DNA from 4 places in the Bacillus luti genome. Region 3 is predicted to be linked to each of the others. Evidence: riboswitches for the same ligand, from Rfam matches in the RefSeq annotation. Region 3 holds a riboswitch; each other region holds the start of a gene.

Region 1 (4,221 bases), 330 kb from region 3:
GAATCGCCACCATCTACAGGTAACGTACACTTCTCACACCCAATACTTGGATAGCCAACATCATGTAATGGGTTATACGGCAAACTATGTTTGTATACATATCGCCACACTTCTTTCCATGTCCAATGAATAAGTGGACAAATCTTAATAGATTGAAAACGACGATCTTGATTTATAAAGTTTGTATGTTTGCGAGTTTCTGATTGTTCCCTTCTTAAACCTGATATCCACGCCTTTTCATTTGCTAACGCTTTTTCTAAAGGTAAAATTTTCCTAATTTTACAACAAAGATTCGGATTGCTTTCCCATAGCCTGTCACCATGCAACTTTGCTTGTTCATCAAGTGTAAGTTCTGGCTGTTTTTCTATAATGTTTAATGAAGGAAATCGTTCCCGCACTTTTTGAATTAATTCATACGTTTCTTGAAAATGAACATTTGTATCCAAAAATACAACTTTAGCAGATGGATTTACTTGGTTTATAAGATGCAGTAGTACCATACCTTCCACTCCAAAGCTACATGCGTATACGATTTCTTCTTTATATTCTTTATAAGCCCAACTTAATACAGATAGCGCGCCTTTTGTTTCATCTTCTTCTGAAAATGAAACACCATTTTCAGCCCACGTTTCATACGTCAACATGTTTTTTCCCCCTGTAAAAGCAAAAAGACGGTTTTAACCTAATACAATAGGTTAAAACCGCCTCTAGTTTTTCTAGTCAGCGCTTTTTACTTTAAACGTACTTTTTCACTTTTCTCTAACTGAATGACTTTTCCATCTTGCACAACAATTGTAATTGAACCATATTTCATATCAGCAAGCATCGCTTGAATCTTCTCCGATACTTCATCAAAATGTTCCCGTACACTCACGCGAACAGCCCCCCTTTTTATTCATAAAAAAAATCTTTCCCATTTCGAAAAGACTGTTCGGTAATATATTTTACCTTATCTTTCAAAATGGATTCCATTTTGCTGGATTTAGCACCTTGCTTTCTATAAGCAGGTTGCCGAGCTTCTTCGGGCCAGTTCCCTCCGCTTCTCTTGATAAGCTTTGTATTTGTATTTTATCACAATTCTGATTTTTTTCAATCCTAGTTTTCCGATATATTTTAATTATTTTATTTTACAAAAAAGGAATTGCCCATCCGAACAACTCCTTTTCTCTATTTAAACAAGTTCTTTAATACGTATGCGATCGTTCCCAATAATATTTTCATATGTTTCGCGTTCCACTACAATTTGCGATGTTCCACCTTTCGCAAAGACGACAGCTGGTCTCCGAATTCGATTATAATTATTCGCCATCGAATAGCCATATGCTCCTGTACAAGAAATTGCTAGTAAATCGGAAGAAGCGACTTTTGGTAAATGAATATCCCAAATCAGCATATCTCCACTCTCACAACATTTCCCAGCAATCGAAACGAGTTCCTCATTCGCATCATTCCCTCGATTCGCTAACATTGCTTCATAACGAGCGTTATATAAGGCAGGTCTTAAATTATCCGTCATTCCACCATCTACCGAAACATATTTTCTTATGCCAGGAATATCTTTCACCGATCCGACTGTATAAATTGTCGTTCCAGCATCACCTACAATACTACGACCTGGTTCAACCCAAATTTCTGGCAATGGATAGTTACATACTGTAAATTGTTCTCTCACTGCACTCGTTACAGCTCGCACATATGTCTCAAGTGTTAATGGCGTATCCGAATCTGTGTAGCGTATTCCGAACCCTCCGCCTACATTTAACACCTTTACTACATAGTTTGTTTGCTCTCTCACTTCTACTAAAAATTGGCGAAGAACTTCAATTGCTCGAACAAAACCAGCTGTTTCAAATATTTGTGATCCGATATGGGAATGAATACCTAGCACATTATAATTTGATTTTTGTAAAGCAAGCTCAATTGCCTGCATCGCTTGACCATTTGAAACACCAAATCCAAATTTTGAATCCTCTTGGCCTGTTGTAATATATTCATGTGTGTGCGCCTCTACTCCAGGCGTTACACGAATTAATATGTTCACAAATTTCCCATGTTGCACTGCTAAATCATGCAAAATTTCTAATTCTAAAAAATTATCGACTACAAAACAACCAATATTCGCCTGAAGAGCCATCACAATCTCTTCTTCTGTTTTATTATTGCCGTGAAAATGAATGCGCGATGCCGGAAACCCTGCTTGAAGCGCAGTATATAATTCCCCTCCAGAAACAACATCTAACGACATATTTTCTTCACGAGCTACTCGGCACATCTCCATGCACAAGAACGCCTTGCTTGCATACGCTACTTGATAAGAGAAACCACTTTCTTTAAAAGCACGATGAAACGCGCGGCACTTCCCTCGAATTGACTCTTCATCGTATACATAAAGTGGTGTTCCGTATTGTTTTGCTAGCTGCGTCGTATCGCACCCTCCAATTTCTAAGTGTCCTTGCCCATTGATTCGGCTCGTGCCGTGTAAATACATTTGAATTCCTCCCTTATTTCCTCTAAAACTCATAACCCCAATCTTCTATTCATTGCAGCACGCTTTTAGATAGACAAAAAACGCGCGGAACAATGTTCACACGCGTTTCTTATTAGGAAAAATATATATTGAAAAAATAAACGAGTTGTTATCTCCTCAAAATAAGAAACCGCATCAACATCTCCAAATAGCTCTCCATAAAATAAATCTTATGACAGTACTACATTTATTCAATGCAGTCCCAATATATGAATAAGATGGTTATTCTTATATTTCGGCAATAGTCCCTTTCAACCTATGATCACAGATTCCATTAAATCTCCCATAGCTTACTCTTTCCTATCGCGGCCTCTACCTTTGAGAGTAGATGAGGTAAGTCTATTTAATTTTCAAACATCTAATTGTTGCTATTAACAATACCAAAGGACCATTTTATTTGTCAAACAATTTTTTATATTGTTTTTTTACAGTTTAGTTTTGTATCATTTGGTAAGCGCTTTATCATGATCTTTGTCACTTCCCATTCGCCTTCTTCGTTATTAAATGTGATCGTTACTTTTTCAAATGGCGGCACAATTTTCCCACCAACGTGTTCATACTTCGTCACTTCAATAACCGCTTGAAATAAATATGTACCACTATACACTTTTTTTAAACTAATAATTTTAGGACATTGATAAGGCTTCAAACTCCCATATTGTTTTTCAATTGCTTTATTTATTTTTGGAAATAAAACAGAATAAAGTGCATCTTCCATAAGGGGTGCATCATATTGGGCTACAGAAACACTCGGTGAAGCAAAAAGTATACAACTACTGCATGCAATAAAATATAATAATTTTCGCATTATAACCTCCGTATTATTACGTGATTCTTTCTGCGCACGATCATTATCATACAAAGAAATTCCATTTTATTGTCTCCCATCGCTCTTTTTCTACTCAATTATTATAAAAAAGTCCACAACTCTCTTTTATTTTCGTATAATGATACTCATAGTATAATAATCATAATAACAAAGGACTGTTCGTATATATAAAATGAGGCGCTAATCAAATAGGCCCACAAGAACTGTCATGCTTTTTAGGAGAGGAGTATATTATGCTACAACGTCTGTTTCCAAAACTGCGATTTGCACTTATTGCAGTCGTTTTATTATGGATAAAAACATATATTGTGTACAAGCTAGCATTCGATATTAAAATTGATAATTTCTTTGAAGAGTTTATGCTTTTTATTAATCCACTAGCTGCGTTACTTTTATTTTTCGGTTTTGCTTTATTTGCATCCAAACACCGAAACCGCATTATAGTTGGAATTAGTTTTATACTATCATTCATTTTATTTGGAAATGCAATGTTTTATGGGTTTTATAACGATTTCGTTACGTTCCCAGTGTTATTTCAAACAAATAATATGGCTGATTTAGGGACGAGTATAAAAGAACTCTTTACGTATAAAACATTACTTTTATTTGCAGATGCGATTATTTTAATGTTTCTTTCACGTAAATTCCCAGCATTTTGTGACAAGACGCCGCTTTCTCGCTCTGAAAAGCGTACTTTCTTTAGCGGTGTAACAGCTCTATTAGCACTACAAATTGTTGTTTCCGTTATTTATAAACCACAAATGTTCTCACGCTCATTTGACCGTCAAACTGTCGTGAAAAATTTAGGTTTATACACATATCATCTATTCGATATTACACTTCAATCAAAATCTTCAGCTGAACG
Region 2 (4,221 bases), 880 kb from region 3:
CAGAGAGCGAAGCTGCATAGAAATCATATATAGGACGATATAAGCGATAGCACCTTTTACATATATATTCGGAACAAAATATAAGGCGAAAGCACCGATTAACCCTAAGCGAGTATATATACCGAAATAATCATTTCCGCGTAAAAATGCTAGTGTATGTAAATAGAAGAAAGTTGCTCGTTTTTTATGTAATAAAGGTTCAATCCAATTCGTAAGCCATTTTCTGCTATTTACTTGTTTTTTTAGTTGCGGTACATCGGTGAAGATGCTCGCAAATTGATAAAAGCGTATGTCCATTTTTTCTTCTTGCTCGATTATGTAGTCCCACGGTATTCGTTTTGTAGGTTGTTTTTTCGTATATAGAAATAGGAAAGCGAGAAGTAAAAGTAATCCGCCTAACACGATTACATTTGCTGTATAAAACAGCATGTAAATAATGAGTGCGTTACAAATAAGACGAGTGATAAGCCATATGCTTTTTTCGTGACTATCACGCCACATCCAATGTATGTACATATTCCAAGCTTTCGTAATCATTAAAACGATAAAGATTGTACATAAGAAAGGTACCGTTACTTGTAATGATTGCAGGGCAAGTGGAACGAGAATAAGGAACGTAAATAATAATGGGAAAAGCTGAATGATGTAATTATATAGAAGAGACTTTTTAAAATAAGATGTTAGTTTCTCTTCTAATGCAAGCAAATAGACAGCATCAGGTTTTTGAATAAATGTACGGATCGAGCATCTCGTTATAATGAATGTAAGTACAATCGTGATGAGTAGTAAAGATATTCCTTTAGAAGGAGATGCTTTTAGAAACTGAGCATAGTAGTATGCGCCAACGCATGAAATAAAGATAAAGCTATATAGTAAACCGTTAATCATACGTGCAAAGTATGTAATGATATTTTGAATATGTTGTTGGAAGCGACTGCTCCATAGTGATTCGATTGACATGTTTTTCACCTCTTTGTTCTATTATATATGTTTTACAAAAGAAAAAACGAGCAAATTGCGTTATGCAACTTGCTCGTTTTTCTTTTCGTTATTTTTTTTCTGATCACGATTCATTAATGGATAGAAGGCAAAACCGATTACGAATAAACCAATTCCGAGAAGGAACGTTTTAATATCGGATGCACCCGTTTTAATAACCCATAGTGCGTAACAAAGTGCGATAACTGCGACTATACCATCTGTAATTCTTGCCCGCATTTCATTTTTATACGTTTCACCAGTTGCAACTAGTTTTAACTGGAAGATTGGCGAAACGAGATATGGAATGAGATAAGCTAAAGTCGAGACGGTAATAACGAATGTATAAGCTTCCGCAATGGTTCCTGATAATGTTGAGAATAAGAACACTTGCGACATAATGTTTGTTAGTCGTAATGAGTAAATTGGACTTCCTTTTTTATTTGTTTTTGCAAAGAAGGAAGGGAAGAAACCTTCTTTTGCTGCTTGATAAGGCACTTCTGAGCTTAATAAAATCCAGCCTAAGATAGAACCGAATAGGGAAGTAAGAGCAAGTAATGCCATCAATTTCCCGCCGCCATGACCCATTGCAGCATTTAATGCATCCGCTAATGGACGTTCAGAAGCTTGTAATTTATCAACGTGAAGCACACCCATTGTTAAAATCGTAATTCCTAAGTAAATGGCAACTGTAATTAGTAATCCTGCAACTGTTGCACGTTTTACTGTTTTTGGAGAAGTAGCACGATTTGATAAAAGAACGGCTGATTCAATGCCGATAAATGCCCAAAGTGTTGTAAGAGCGGCTAAGTTTACTTGTGAAAGAAGGCCGTGTGATACACCTGATTTATCGACCATCGGTGTGTACCATTGTCCAAACTTAGAAGCTTCAAATGCGAATAAAGTAACGACGATGAATAAAAGGAATCCAGTTACTTTCGTTGTTGTTGCTAAGAAGTTTAGTTTTCCAGCTCCGCTTACACCGTTTGTTAATATAATATGAGTTCCCCATAGTAAGATGGAACAAATAGTAAATGTAATTAGTTTTCCGACTTCTATGTTGAAAGAACCGATTGAAAATAGTAGTCGTGTATCTTTCATGATCGGGAAGAAGAGTGATAAATATCCCGCAAAAGATGTAATAATGGCAACGTTACTTGCCCAGTTTGCAACCCAATATCCCCATACCATACTGAAACCAGCCATTTTTTTCTTTTTTGGTGATGAGAATAAAGCATATGCATGACTTTGTGGTCCTGTCGTTAAGTCAGGACGACGAATTGCTAAATTACCGAAAACAAGAGCTAGCATTAAAACACCAAACCCTGTTGTTAACCAAGCTAAAGTGACACCGAGAGGGCTTGCTGTTTGTGCTAACGTACTTGGCACCATGAAAATCCCAGCGCCAACCATGTTACCGACAACGAAAGCTGTTAGTACCCAAAAGCCCCATTTTTTTTGTTGCATAGAAAATACCTCCAAAGTTAGTATAACCAAGTCAAGCGAGGAGATATGTATGTCTTCTTAGTAGAGAAGAGAAGTCCCAAACAAAACAAAAAAAGCACGTAATTTGCCGCTACATGCTTTCTATCTTATAAGAAACCCACGACATACCTCTCGATAGCTCTCCACAAACGAAACGTTTGTGACAGTTCTGCACTTATTAAATGCAGACCCAGCAAGCGTGCATGGTGGACACGACTTACTTCGGCAACCATTCCTTTCTCATTTCTTCATCAATGCCACTACATCTCCTGAAATGATACTCTTAATGATTGCAACCTCTACCTCACCGAGATACGAATGAGGATTTAAATATTAAATTAACGTATTTAAGAGTAACAAATGAATTTTTATACGTCAATGGATATAGTAATAATCAGATTATAGAGAAGAGTTTGTGATTAAAAGAGAGAGGGATTATTATGTAATATCGAATTTTCATAATATAATAAATATTATGAGGGCTAGAAGATTGAGAAGGGGATGAAGTATATGTCTACAGGTCATAAAAGTTCCGTAATAGGTGTGCTAGATTCGGGAGTTGGGGGATTAACAGTTGCGAGTGAAATTATAAGACAATTGCCGAAAGAGAGCATTTATTATATTGGTGATAATAAGCGTTGTCCGTATGGACCAAGAAGTGTAGAGGAGGTACAATCTTTCATATTTGAAATGGTTGAATTCCTCAAACAGTTTCCGTTAAAAGCTCTAGTTGTAGCATGTAATACTGGTGCAGCAGCTGCATTGACTGCGCTGCAAGAAGCACTGTCCATTCCGGTTATTGGCGTTATACATCCAGGAGCAAGAGCGGCAATTAAAGTGACAAAGAAAGGGAAAATCGGAGTAATTGGAACTGTAGGTACGATCCAGTCTAATATGTATGAAAAAGCATTACACGAGCTTGATACATATTTGGAAGTGCATAGTCACGCGTGTCCGACTTTAGCTACAGTTGTAGAAAATCAATTAGAAGATATAGCATATGTAACGCAGCAAGTGAAACAAGCTTTACTGCCATTAACGAAAGAAGATATAGATACGTTAATTCTCGGATGTACGCATTATCCACTTTTAGAGTCTTATATTAAAGAGGAACTAGGAGAGGGTGTAACGATTATTAGTTCTGCAGAAGAAACAGCGATAGAGTTAAGCACAATTTTACAGCACAAAGGAATCCTGTCTGACAATTTGAATCCGAAGCATCGTTTTTTTACAACAGGCTCTGTTTCTTCATTTGAACATATTGCTGAGAGATGGCTAGGGTATCAAATTTCTGTAGAATATGTGAATTTACCTATGGAGAAACAACTCGTGAACTAAATTGTATAAAAAGAAGCTGATCTAAAACTAGATCAGCTTCTACATATAAGATTAAACTAAGTTTAATACAGTTACTTTTTCACGTGTCATAGACTCAAGGCTCTTACGAATACCTTGTGCGCCCATACCTGAACCTTTTACACCGATGAATGGGAAGTGGTCAGGGCCGCGCTCTGTGCGTCCGTTAATTTGAACAGAACCAGTTTCGATTTTGTTAGCAATTGCAAATGCTTTGTTAATGTCTTTTGTGAAGACACTTGCTTGTAAGCCGAACTCTGATTTGTTAGCAATTTCAATTGCTTGCTCATCTGAAGAAACACGGATGATTGGAAGGATTGGGCCGAATGGCTCTTCCCAAGCAACTTTCATTTCTTCTGTTACGTAGTCGATTAATGTTGGGTAAATTAAGTTACGCTCACG
Region 3 (4,221 bases):
GGGAAAAGATTGCAAGGATATATGTGATAAGAAGTGAGAAGAGTCCGTTATATTTCCTAGGAAAGGGTAAAGTGAATAATAAAATTGCTTTATAATGATTTTTTGATGTTAGTGATATGTTAAAAAAATGTTTGGATAGAGTATTGAAATCTATATGTAAAATGAAAATACATTTTTAAAAGCTCAAACAAGCATAACCACGTTCTAAAGTTAGGACGTGGTTAAAAATATAGTGGTTTCATTTATAATGAATTTCTGTTTGGCATAGCCAACAATTTTTTAAAAAATATCACTTACTTGTTACCAAGTTCTTCCGCTAAACCGATTAAAATTCCTTCAGTTCCGCGAATGTAGCAGAGACGGTATGAGTTCTCGTATTGAACTACTTCGCCAACGAGCTGAGCACCATGCTTAGTAGTAAGCCTAGATACCATTTCGTCAATGTCTTCAACGGTGAACATGACGCGCAAATATCCGAGGGCGTTTACAGGAGCTGTTCGATGATCTGCTATAGCGGGCGGAGTAAGAAATCGCGAAAGTTCAATTCGGCTATGTCCATCTGGTGTAACCATCATAGCAATCTCTACGCACTGAGAACCGAGTCCAGTTACGCGACCAGCCCATTCACCTTCGACAGTGGCCCGCCCTTCGAGTTTCAAACCAATCTCCTCGAAGAAAGAGATTGCGTTATCGAGGGATTCTACAACGATGCTGACATTGTCCATTCTGAGTAATTTGTTTTTCGTCATTGTCTTTATCTCCTTATATGTAAAAATATATTATCTGATCATCTTCTTAATTATACTATTAAAAAGTTGAAAATTCCTTTTAAATAAAAGACCTTGTCACAGTGTGGGAAAATGTGACAAGGTTTTTTCAGGTATAGTATACAACATCTTGTTAACGAACAACACTTCGAAAATCTTCTACTATTGAGATACGCATGAACTTTATTTTGTGAATGTTATCATGTTCAAGTAGTTTCAAGAATTTGATACTGGAGTTGTTATTCGATAGAACAATTTTGACTTTCTCGCAAAACATTTCTACCCTATTTTTATTTATATAGGAAGGAAATAGATTCATATAATTTGTTTTAAGTTTTACGAGTGGAAATTAACTCATCTGCACTAAAGGCTCAATTTTCGCCATAAATGATTGATGAAGTGCTTCAACACCTGTAACTAAATGAAGACGGTCAATAACGACAGACACTTTAATTTCAGATGTACTGACCATTTTAATATGAATACCTTCTTCTTTTAAAGTAGTGAACATATTAGCAGCAACTCCTGGGTTAGATACCATACCAGACCCTACAATGGATACTTTTGCTAAATGATTTTCATATTCTACAGATTCATAGTGAAGCGCCTCTTGGTTTTGTTCCAATACTTCTAATGTTTCTCTTAAATCATTAGAATGGATTGAGAAGGAGAGGTGAACAGTTCCTTCATTTGTAATACTTTGAATGATGATATCTACATTAATGTGTGCCGCTGCTAATGTAGAGAAAACGGTTGAAAGTGAACCTTGTTCTAATCCTTTAATGGTGATACGTGTAATATTATCTTCAAATGCAATACCTTTAACGATTGATTGTTGTTCCATGTTACATTCTCCTTTTACAATTGTTCCATTTTCTTGTTCCATACTTGAGCGAACTTCTAAAACGACATTATGATTTTTAGCAAATTCAACAGCACGTGGATGTAATACGCCAGCGCCGAGGTTTGCAAGCTCTAACATTTCGTCATAAGAAATTTCATCTAATTTGTAAGCAGTTTTTACAACTCGTGGATCAGTCGTGAAAACGCCTGTCACATCCGTATAAATATCACATTTTTTCGCTTTTAATGCCGCTGCTAATGCGACAGCAGTCGTATCAGAACCACCGCGTCCAAGCGTTGTAATTTCATAATCTTCACTGACTCCTTGGAAGCCAGCTACGATAACAATTGTGCCTTCAGCAAGATATGACTGAATTCTATCAGTGTTAATTTCAGTAATCCGTGCACTACTATGCACAGATTCTGTCGTAATACCAGCTTGCCATCCTGTTAATGAAATGGCGTTATAGCCTTTTGTTTGTAGTGCCATTGTTAATAATGAAATAGTCACTTGCTCTCCTGTAGATAGAAGCATATCCATTTCACGTTTACTTGGATTTTCTGTAATAGCGTTAGCAAGAGCTACAAGTTCATCTGTATTTTTTCCCATTGCTGAAACGACAGAGACAATACTATGTCCTCGTTCATATTCTTCAATAATTAAATTTGCTACATGTTGAATGCGTTCGATGCTTCCGACAGAAGTGCCGCCAAATTTTTGTACAATCGTTTCCATTATGAATTCCTTCTTTCGTCCATTTTTAAGAATAGGTTAGGACATATATAAATCCCAATATTCCTGTAGTTACCAGAGAGAAAAACAAAAAACACCATCTCAAATAAGTGAGGATGGTGCTGTTACAGGAAAAGGGAAACAGAAAACGGAGCTAATAAAAAAAACCGCCAAAAAAGGAATACCATGAAAATGATATCTCTTTTTTGTAGATAGCTCTTCATACGTACATGTCTGTACATATGACAGTTCTGTTTCTATTCGAAAACAGCCCCAATTGATAAATGCAGAGAAGTTTATCAATTTCGGCAACACTTCCTTTCCTCTAATTTCATAGACATCTCTGTGTCTCCATTAGAATACTTATAAGTATTGCAACCTCTATCTCACGTTTTAGGCGAGAGTGTTTGATTTATGAAGTTGTTGGTAACATTTGTTTTATAATAATTTAAATTTTTCGGGGAATCAAGTGTTTTATATATATTTTAAAAATTCTTTCTATTTGTAGAAAAAGTTTGTGAAAAATGTAGCAAAATAAATTCATTGCATGTACATTAAAAATATAGTGCATTGGAGGTGGAAGAATGCAAAGGAAAAACCCTATTTATGTTTCGATAGAAATGGAAACAACGATGGAGAAATTATGGGAATATACGCAAGAACCAGACATACATACAGAGTGGGATGCTCGCTTTACTGAAATTTCATATTTAGAGAAAAAAGAGGGAGAACCGCAGCAATTTTTGTATAAAACAAAGATCGGATTTGGACTTGAAATAGCTGGGGAAGGGGAATCGATAGGTGAGATTAGAAAAGAAACTGGAGAACGGATTTCGTCTTTGAAATTTTGGACAGACAATCAATTATCGCTTATACAAATGGGACGTGGGTATTGGAAGTATACACCGAATGATGAATACATTCATTTTGAAACACAATATGATTATGATACAAGATTTGGCCGTATAGGGAATGTAATAGATTCATATGTTTTTCGCCCGTTATTAGGCTCTGCGACTGCTTGGAGTTTTGATGCTTTAAAATTATGGTTAGAAAAGGGACTTCATCCTAAGTTGCTAATTAGAAGAACAATGACATATTGGCTCGTCTGTTTTTTATTCGCTTTTGTATGGCTATATCAAGGGATTGTACCGAAAATAATCTTTACTCATTCAGAAGAAGTGAAAATGCTTTCGGTCATAATTGGTTCAACTGAAAATAGTATTTTTATTCTTAAAATAATTGGGCTGTTAGAAGTTATTTTTGGTGTCATATGGTTACTTCCATTTCCAAAACGAAATGTATTTATACTACATATTTTCGTGTTAATAGCCTTAACGATAGCAGCAGGATTTACGAATATCGCAAGCTTTACAGAGCCGTTTAATCCAATTACGTTAAACCTGCTTCTAATTGGATTATCGATTGTCGGTTATATGAATAGCTTCGATTTGCCAAGTGCAAAAAATTGCAAGAGGACGAGAAAGGGATAGTGTATGGCTAATATTTATGAAAGACTATTAGGGGATTCTTATAAAAAACTTCATCCAAAATTACAGAAACGCTATGAAATTACAGAAGAGAATAGTTTTATTGGGGAAGGAAAGATGGATGAAATTTATGGTGGTTCTTTTTTCGTTAAATTGATTTTAAAGATTGCATCGATGTTTCGTATGTTTTTCTCAGAACGGGGAAAAAAGGTGCCTTTTGTAATACATAATACTGCTGGACGAGATAAAGCTGGAAAAGAAATGGTAAGGTGGAATCGCACGTTTTATTTTCATGATAAGGAAAGATATTTTAATGCGGTTATGCAACTGGATGAAGAGAATAATGAAATTGTAGATTATTTTGGTGAACCACATTTACTCGTCTCTA
Region 4 (4,221 bases), 1.1 Mb from region 3:
TTCGCTGGATTCGTCGATTCAACTGGCGGTGGTGGCTGGGGGCCAATTACGACGCCTGTACTACTTGCAAGAGGAAATGAAGCTAGAAAAGTGATTGGTTCTGTAGATACGAGTGAATTTCCTGTTTCACTCGCTGCAACAATCGGCTTTTTCATCTCACTTGGCTGGGAACAAGTAAGCTGGGTTTGGGTATTCTCCTTAATGCTTGGCGGCATTGTCGCAGCTCCAATTGCTGCATGGTTAGTACGCATCGTTCCATCTCATTTACTTGGCGTATTAGTTGGTGGCCTTATTATCTTTACGAATATACGTACACTACTTACAACATTTAAAGTGGATCCAACTATTATTTCGCTTTCTTACGTGGCAGTTGGTCTTGTCGTTATTATATCTATTTTTATTGCTGTCCGTAATCATTCGAAACATTCGACAATTGGATACCCGACAGATCAAAAACAAATACTACCTTAAGTACAAAAATACCGCCCGATTTATTTCGAGCGGTATTTTTCTATTTTCCAATTGATCATTGTTTCTGTAGTTTCTACTCTCTTCATATGTAATTTTTCTAACACACGGATCGAACCATAGTTATCTAGAAGTGTCTCTGCAATAATCGTTTCTACTTCTCCTGTCTGAAAAGCCCATTTTATTAATTCACCTACAGATTCTGTAGCATATCCTTTATTCCAATATTTCTCAACAAAACCGTAACCAATTTCTACTGTACGATCCTCATCCGGTTTCCCTTTAAACCCTATATCACCTAATACGATATCATCTTCCTTTCGAATGACATACCATGCGCCCCAAGGTAATAAAGCTGCATCTTTCTTTATATTTTCTACATGTCCTACAATATGCGGACCGCTGTTATACCCTTGCTCTTCAGCAACGCGAAGCTTCTCTTCTGTACACGGCACTATATATAGTCTTCCCGTTTCTAATTTCATCACAAATTCCCCTTTTCAATTAAACAATGCTTCAATTTTACTATAAATATAAAGAATATTCACTATTTATTTTCCGTACACCGCATTCGATAGTTATGTCGAATTATATTTTCAGAATTTTCTTTTATTTTTAAAGGATTTTTCAATATTTTTTGCGAAACATTTGTATAACAATTTCTTTCTTTATTTTTTTGTTACATAACAGTAGGTTCGGGTGGAGTTTTGCAAGCGTTTCCTAAACAATAACCGATATTTTTTGACTTTTCCTAACAAAATTCCTTGCAATATATTCAGAAAGTGATTACAATTGCGATATATTAAAAATCTTAGCAATATATAAATCCTCATCAGTCCGATGAGGTAGAGGTTGCGACTTTTAAAAGTAAAATGGACGAGACACAGAGAATGTCACCGACTCCGTTTGAAAGGAAAAGTTGCCGAAGTTTATATTTCTTCTCTGGAAATATGGGCTGGGGCTGTCTCCGAAAGGAACAGAACTGTCACGTTTACAAAATTACCGTGTAAACGTGGGGTGCTATCTTAACGGAAGGGTATGATGGGGTGGTTATTTGTGAAACGTTCCGCCTAATTCTTTTGGCGGTTTTTTGTATTTTTCTCCCCCGCTCCTTCCTATCTTACAAGAAAAGGAGTGTTGAACATGAATAGCGCAACGAATCAAACTACCTCTGAAACGCAAACTACAAAAGGAAAAGGTGAATTAAAACGTAGTTTAAAATCAAGACACCTTACGATGATTTCTCTCGGTGGTACAATTGGTACCGGACTATTTCTTGCCAGCGGTGGTGTAATCCATACAGCTGGACCTGGTGGTGCACTAGTTGCATACGCCGCAATTGGTATTATGGTTTATTTTTTAATGACAAGCTTAGCTGAACTCGCAGCTTACATGCCTGTTACTGGATCTTTTAGTACGTATGCAACAAAATTTGTTGATCCATCACTTGGTTTTGCACTTGGATGGAACTATTGGTATAACTGGGCGATTACGATCGCTGCTGAACTTGCAGCCGTAACATTAATTATGAAATTTTGGTTCCCTGATACCCCTTCTCTTATTTGGAGCGGATTATGTTTAGCTATTATTTTCCTTTTAAACTATTTATCTGTTAAAGGGTTTGGTGAATCTGAATATTGGTTCGCACTTATTAAAGTAGTTACAATTATTATCTTTTTAATTGTCGGTTTTATGATGATTTTCGGCATTATGGGCGGAGAATCTGTTGGCTTTAAAAACTTCACTGTTGCAGATGCACCATTTAATGGCGGTATCATGGCAATTATCGGTGTATTTATGGCAGCTGGTTTCTCATTCCAAGGTACTGAATTACTTGGGGTAGCTGCTGGTGAAACGTCTGATCCAGAGCGCAATATTCCGAAAGCAATTCGTTCAATTTTCTGGCGTATTCTTTTATTCTATATCCTTGCGATTCTCGTTATCGGTTTATTAATTCCTTACACAACTGAAAGCCTTGCTGCAAGTGATGTAACAGTAAGTCCATTTACACTTATTTTTGAAAAAGCGGGCGTTGCCTTTGCTGCTTCTGTTATGAACGCTGTTATTTTAACTGCCGTACTATCTGCTGGTAACTCTGGTATGTACGCATCAACTCGTATGCTTTGGGATTTAGCTCGTCAAGGAAAAGCACCGAAGTTTCTTGGTAAATTAGATAGCCGCGGCGTACCTGTTAACGCATTAATTGTAACATCAATCGTTGGTAGTATCGCTTTCATTGCTTCTTTATTCGGTGACGGCGTTGTATACATTTGGTTATTAAATGCATCAGGAATGTCTGGCTTTATCGCATGGGTTGGAATTGCAATTAGTCATTATCGCTTCCGTAAAGCATATATCGCACAAGGTAAAGATTTAAAAGACTTACCGTATAGAGCAAAATGGTTCCCGTTCGGACCAATCTTCGCATTTGCACTTTGTGTCATCGTTATTTTAGGACAAAACTACGGCGCATTTATGGGTGAAGCAATCGATTGGAACGGTGTACTTGTTTCTTACATCGGTTTACCACTCTTCTTAGTACTATGGTTAGGCTATAAATTTACGAAGAAAACAAAAGTGATTCCACTTGATAAATGTGAATTGAAATAAACGTTAAACGAGCAAACAAATTTGTTTGCTCGTTTTTTATTACAAACCTCTTTACTTCCCTATTGCTCTTGTTTTTGTAATAATAAAGGAAATATATATAAAGGTTGGGATACCATGAACATTCGCATTACTGATGAAGCAATAGCAGCTATACATAGATTAGAACGTGAAGATAAAAAGATCATTCGCATTAGAGGAACAATGACAAACTCTTGTAGCATTTTCGTTGATGTCGATTTAATTTGGGATACATATGTTGCAGATGATGTTGTATATGAAGATGCAAATCTTATCGTACAAATGGATTCATTTACGAAAGACTACACTGGTGATACAGTGAAACTTGATTATAAGACGACAGGTTTTAGTATTACGACTCCGAGTGAAACTTTAGTTTATGGATTGTCGATTAAAAAATAAAACTTGTTTTCAACTGACCACTGAGGTGAAAATATGGGTAAATATGTTCCGTTAAAATTTTTATTTAACGAAGAATTAGCAGAAAACATGGCTGATTCTATTTGTAAATACGATCCTAATTTCTCTAAAAGAAACTTTGTAGCTTCCGTAACATATAAAGTTGAAAATTTAGAGTTAAAGCAACGAATTGAAGTAATTGCAGATGAATTACACAATGCTTTGCAAAAGGATTTTAATGAAGCAATACATATATTACTGAAAACATTGGGACCAGAAAATACAACAGAAGTAGGCACATTTACAAACGGATATATGTATATGCCTATCGCAAAATACGTTGAAAAATATGGGCTTAACAATTTTGAAACCTCATTCAACGCCATGTATGAAATAACAAAACGGAATACTGCTGAATATGCTATTCGGCCTTTTCTTGAAACATATCATGAAGACACACTAAATATATTGCAACAGTGGATTCATGATGAAAACAGCCACATTAGGAGATTGGTTTCAGAAGGTACAAGACCAAGACTTCCTTGGGCTAAAAAAACGGGAGCCTTGAAAGGTGATTTTAAGAACAATTTACAGCTTCTTGAACCATTAATGAATGACCCTTCTAAATATGTTCAAAAATCTGTAGCTAATCATATTAACGATATTACGAAAGAAGATAAAGAATTCGTTTTTCAATGGTTTCAGCAATTGCGTGATAAACCGTAT

Evidence for each region. A riboswitch is a leader RNA that binds a small molecule or an ion and turns the genes downstream of it on or off. The one in region 3 is predicted to bind lysine.
Region 1: it holds a riboswitch for lysine, as region 3 does, so the genes downstream of both, lysA (diaminopimelate decarboxylase) here and EUC40_RS17220 (aspartate kinase) in region 3, are expected to answer to the same signal.
Region 2: it holds a riboswitch for lysine, as region 3 does, so the genes downstream of both, EUC40_RS21635 (amino acid permease) here and EUC40_RS17220 (aspartate kinase) in region 3, are expected to answer to the same signal.
Region 4: it holds a riboswitch for lysine, as region 3 does, so the genes downstream of both, EUC40_RS11580 (amino acid permease) here and EUC40_RS17220 (aspartate kinase) in region 3, are expected to answer to the same signal.

The regions. Positions count from the first base shown of each region.
Region 1 covers NZ_CP040336.1:3,722,847-3,727,067, forward strand. Annotated here, with positions in the region: gene EUC40_RS18855 (phosphoadenylyl-sulfate reductase) at 1-644, opposite strand, end outside; gene EUC40_RS18860 (YezD family protein) at 731-874, opposite strand; SAM riboswitch class I at 947-1,055, opposite strand; gene lysA (diaminopimelate decarboxylase) at 1,172-2,488, opposite strand; lysine riboswitch at 2,669-2,850, opposite strand; gene EUC40_RS18870 (DUF3888 domain-containing protein) at 2,940-3,335, opposite strand; gene EUC40_RS18875 (LTA synthase family protein) at 3,590-4,221, shown strand, end outside.
Region 2 covers NZ_CP040336.1:4,274,934-4,279,154, reverse strand. Annotated here, with positions in the region: gene EUC40_RS21640 (ABC transporter permease) at 1-960, opposite strand, end outside; gene EUC40_RS21635 (amino acid permease) at 1,021-2,445, opposite strand; lysine riboswitch at 2,592-2,773, opposite strand; gene racE (glutamate racemase) at 2,974-3,801, shown strand; gene gapN (NADP-dependent glyceraldehyde-3-phosphate dehydrogenase) at 3,853-4,221, opposite strand, start outside.
Region 3 covers NZ_CP040336.1:3,397,012-3,401,232, reverse strand. Annotated here, with positions in the region: gene EUC40_RS17225 (VOC family protein) at 294-749, opposite strand; gene EUC40_RS17220 (aspartate kinase) at 1,117-2,346, opposite strand; lysine riboswitch at 2,549-2,735, opposite strand; gene EUC40_RS17215 (DoxX-like family protein) at 2,928-3,836, shown strand; gene EUC40_RS17210 (DUF4166 domain-containing protein) at 3,840-4,221, shown strand, end outside.
Region 4 covers NZ_CP040336.1:2,272,643-2,276,863, reverse strand. Annotated here, with positions in the region: gene EUC40_RS11590 (sulfite exporter TauE/SafE family protein) at 1-471, shown strand, start outside; gene EUC40_RS11585 (GNAT family N-acetyltransferase) at 492-953, opposite strand; lysine riboswitch at 1,307-1,499, shown strand; gene EUC40_RS11580 (amino acid permease) at 1,612-3,078, shown strand; gene EUC40_RS11575 (iron-sulfur cluster biosynthesis family protein) at 3,193-3,498, shown strand; gene EUC40_RS11570 (DNA alkylation repair protein) at 3,532-4,221, shown strand, end outside.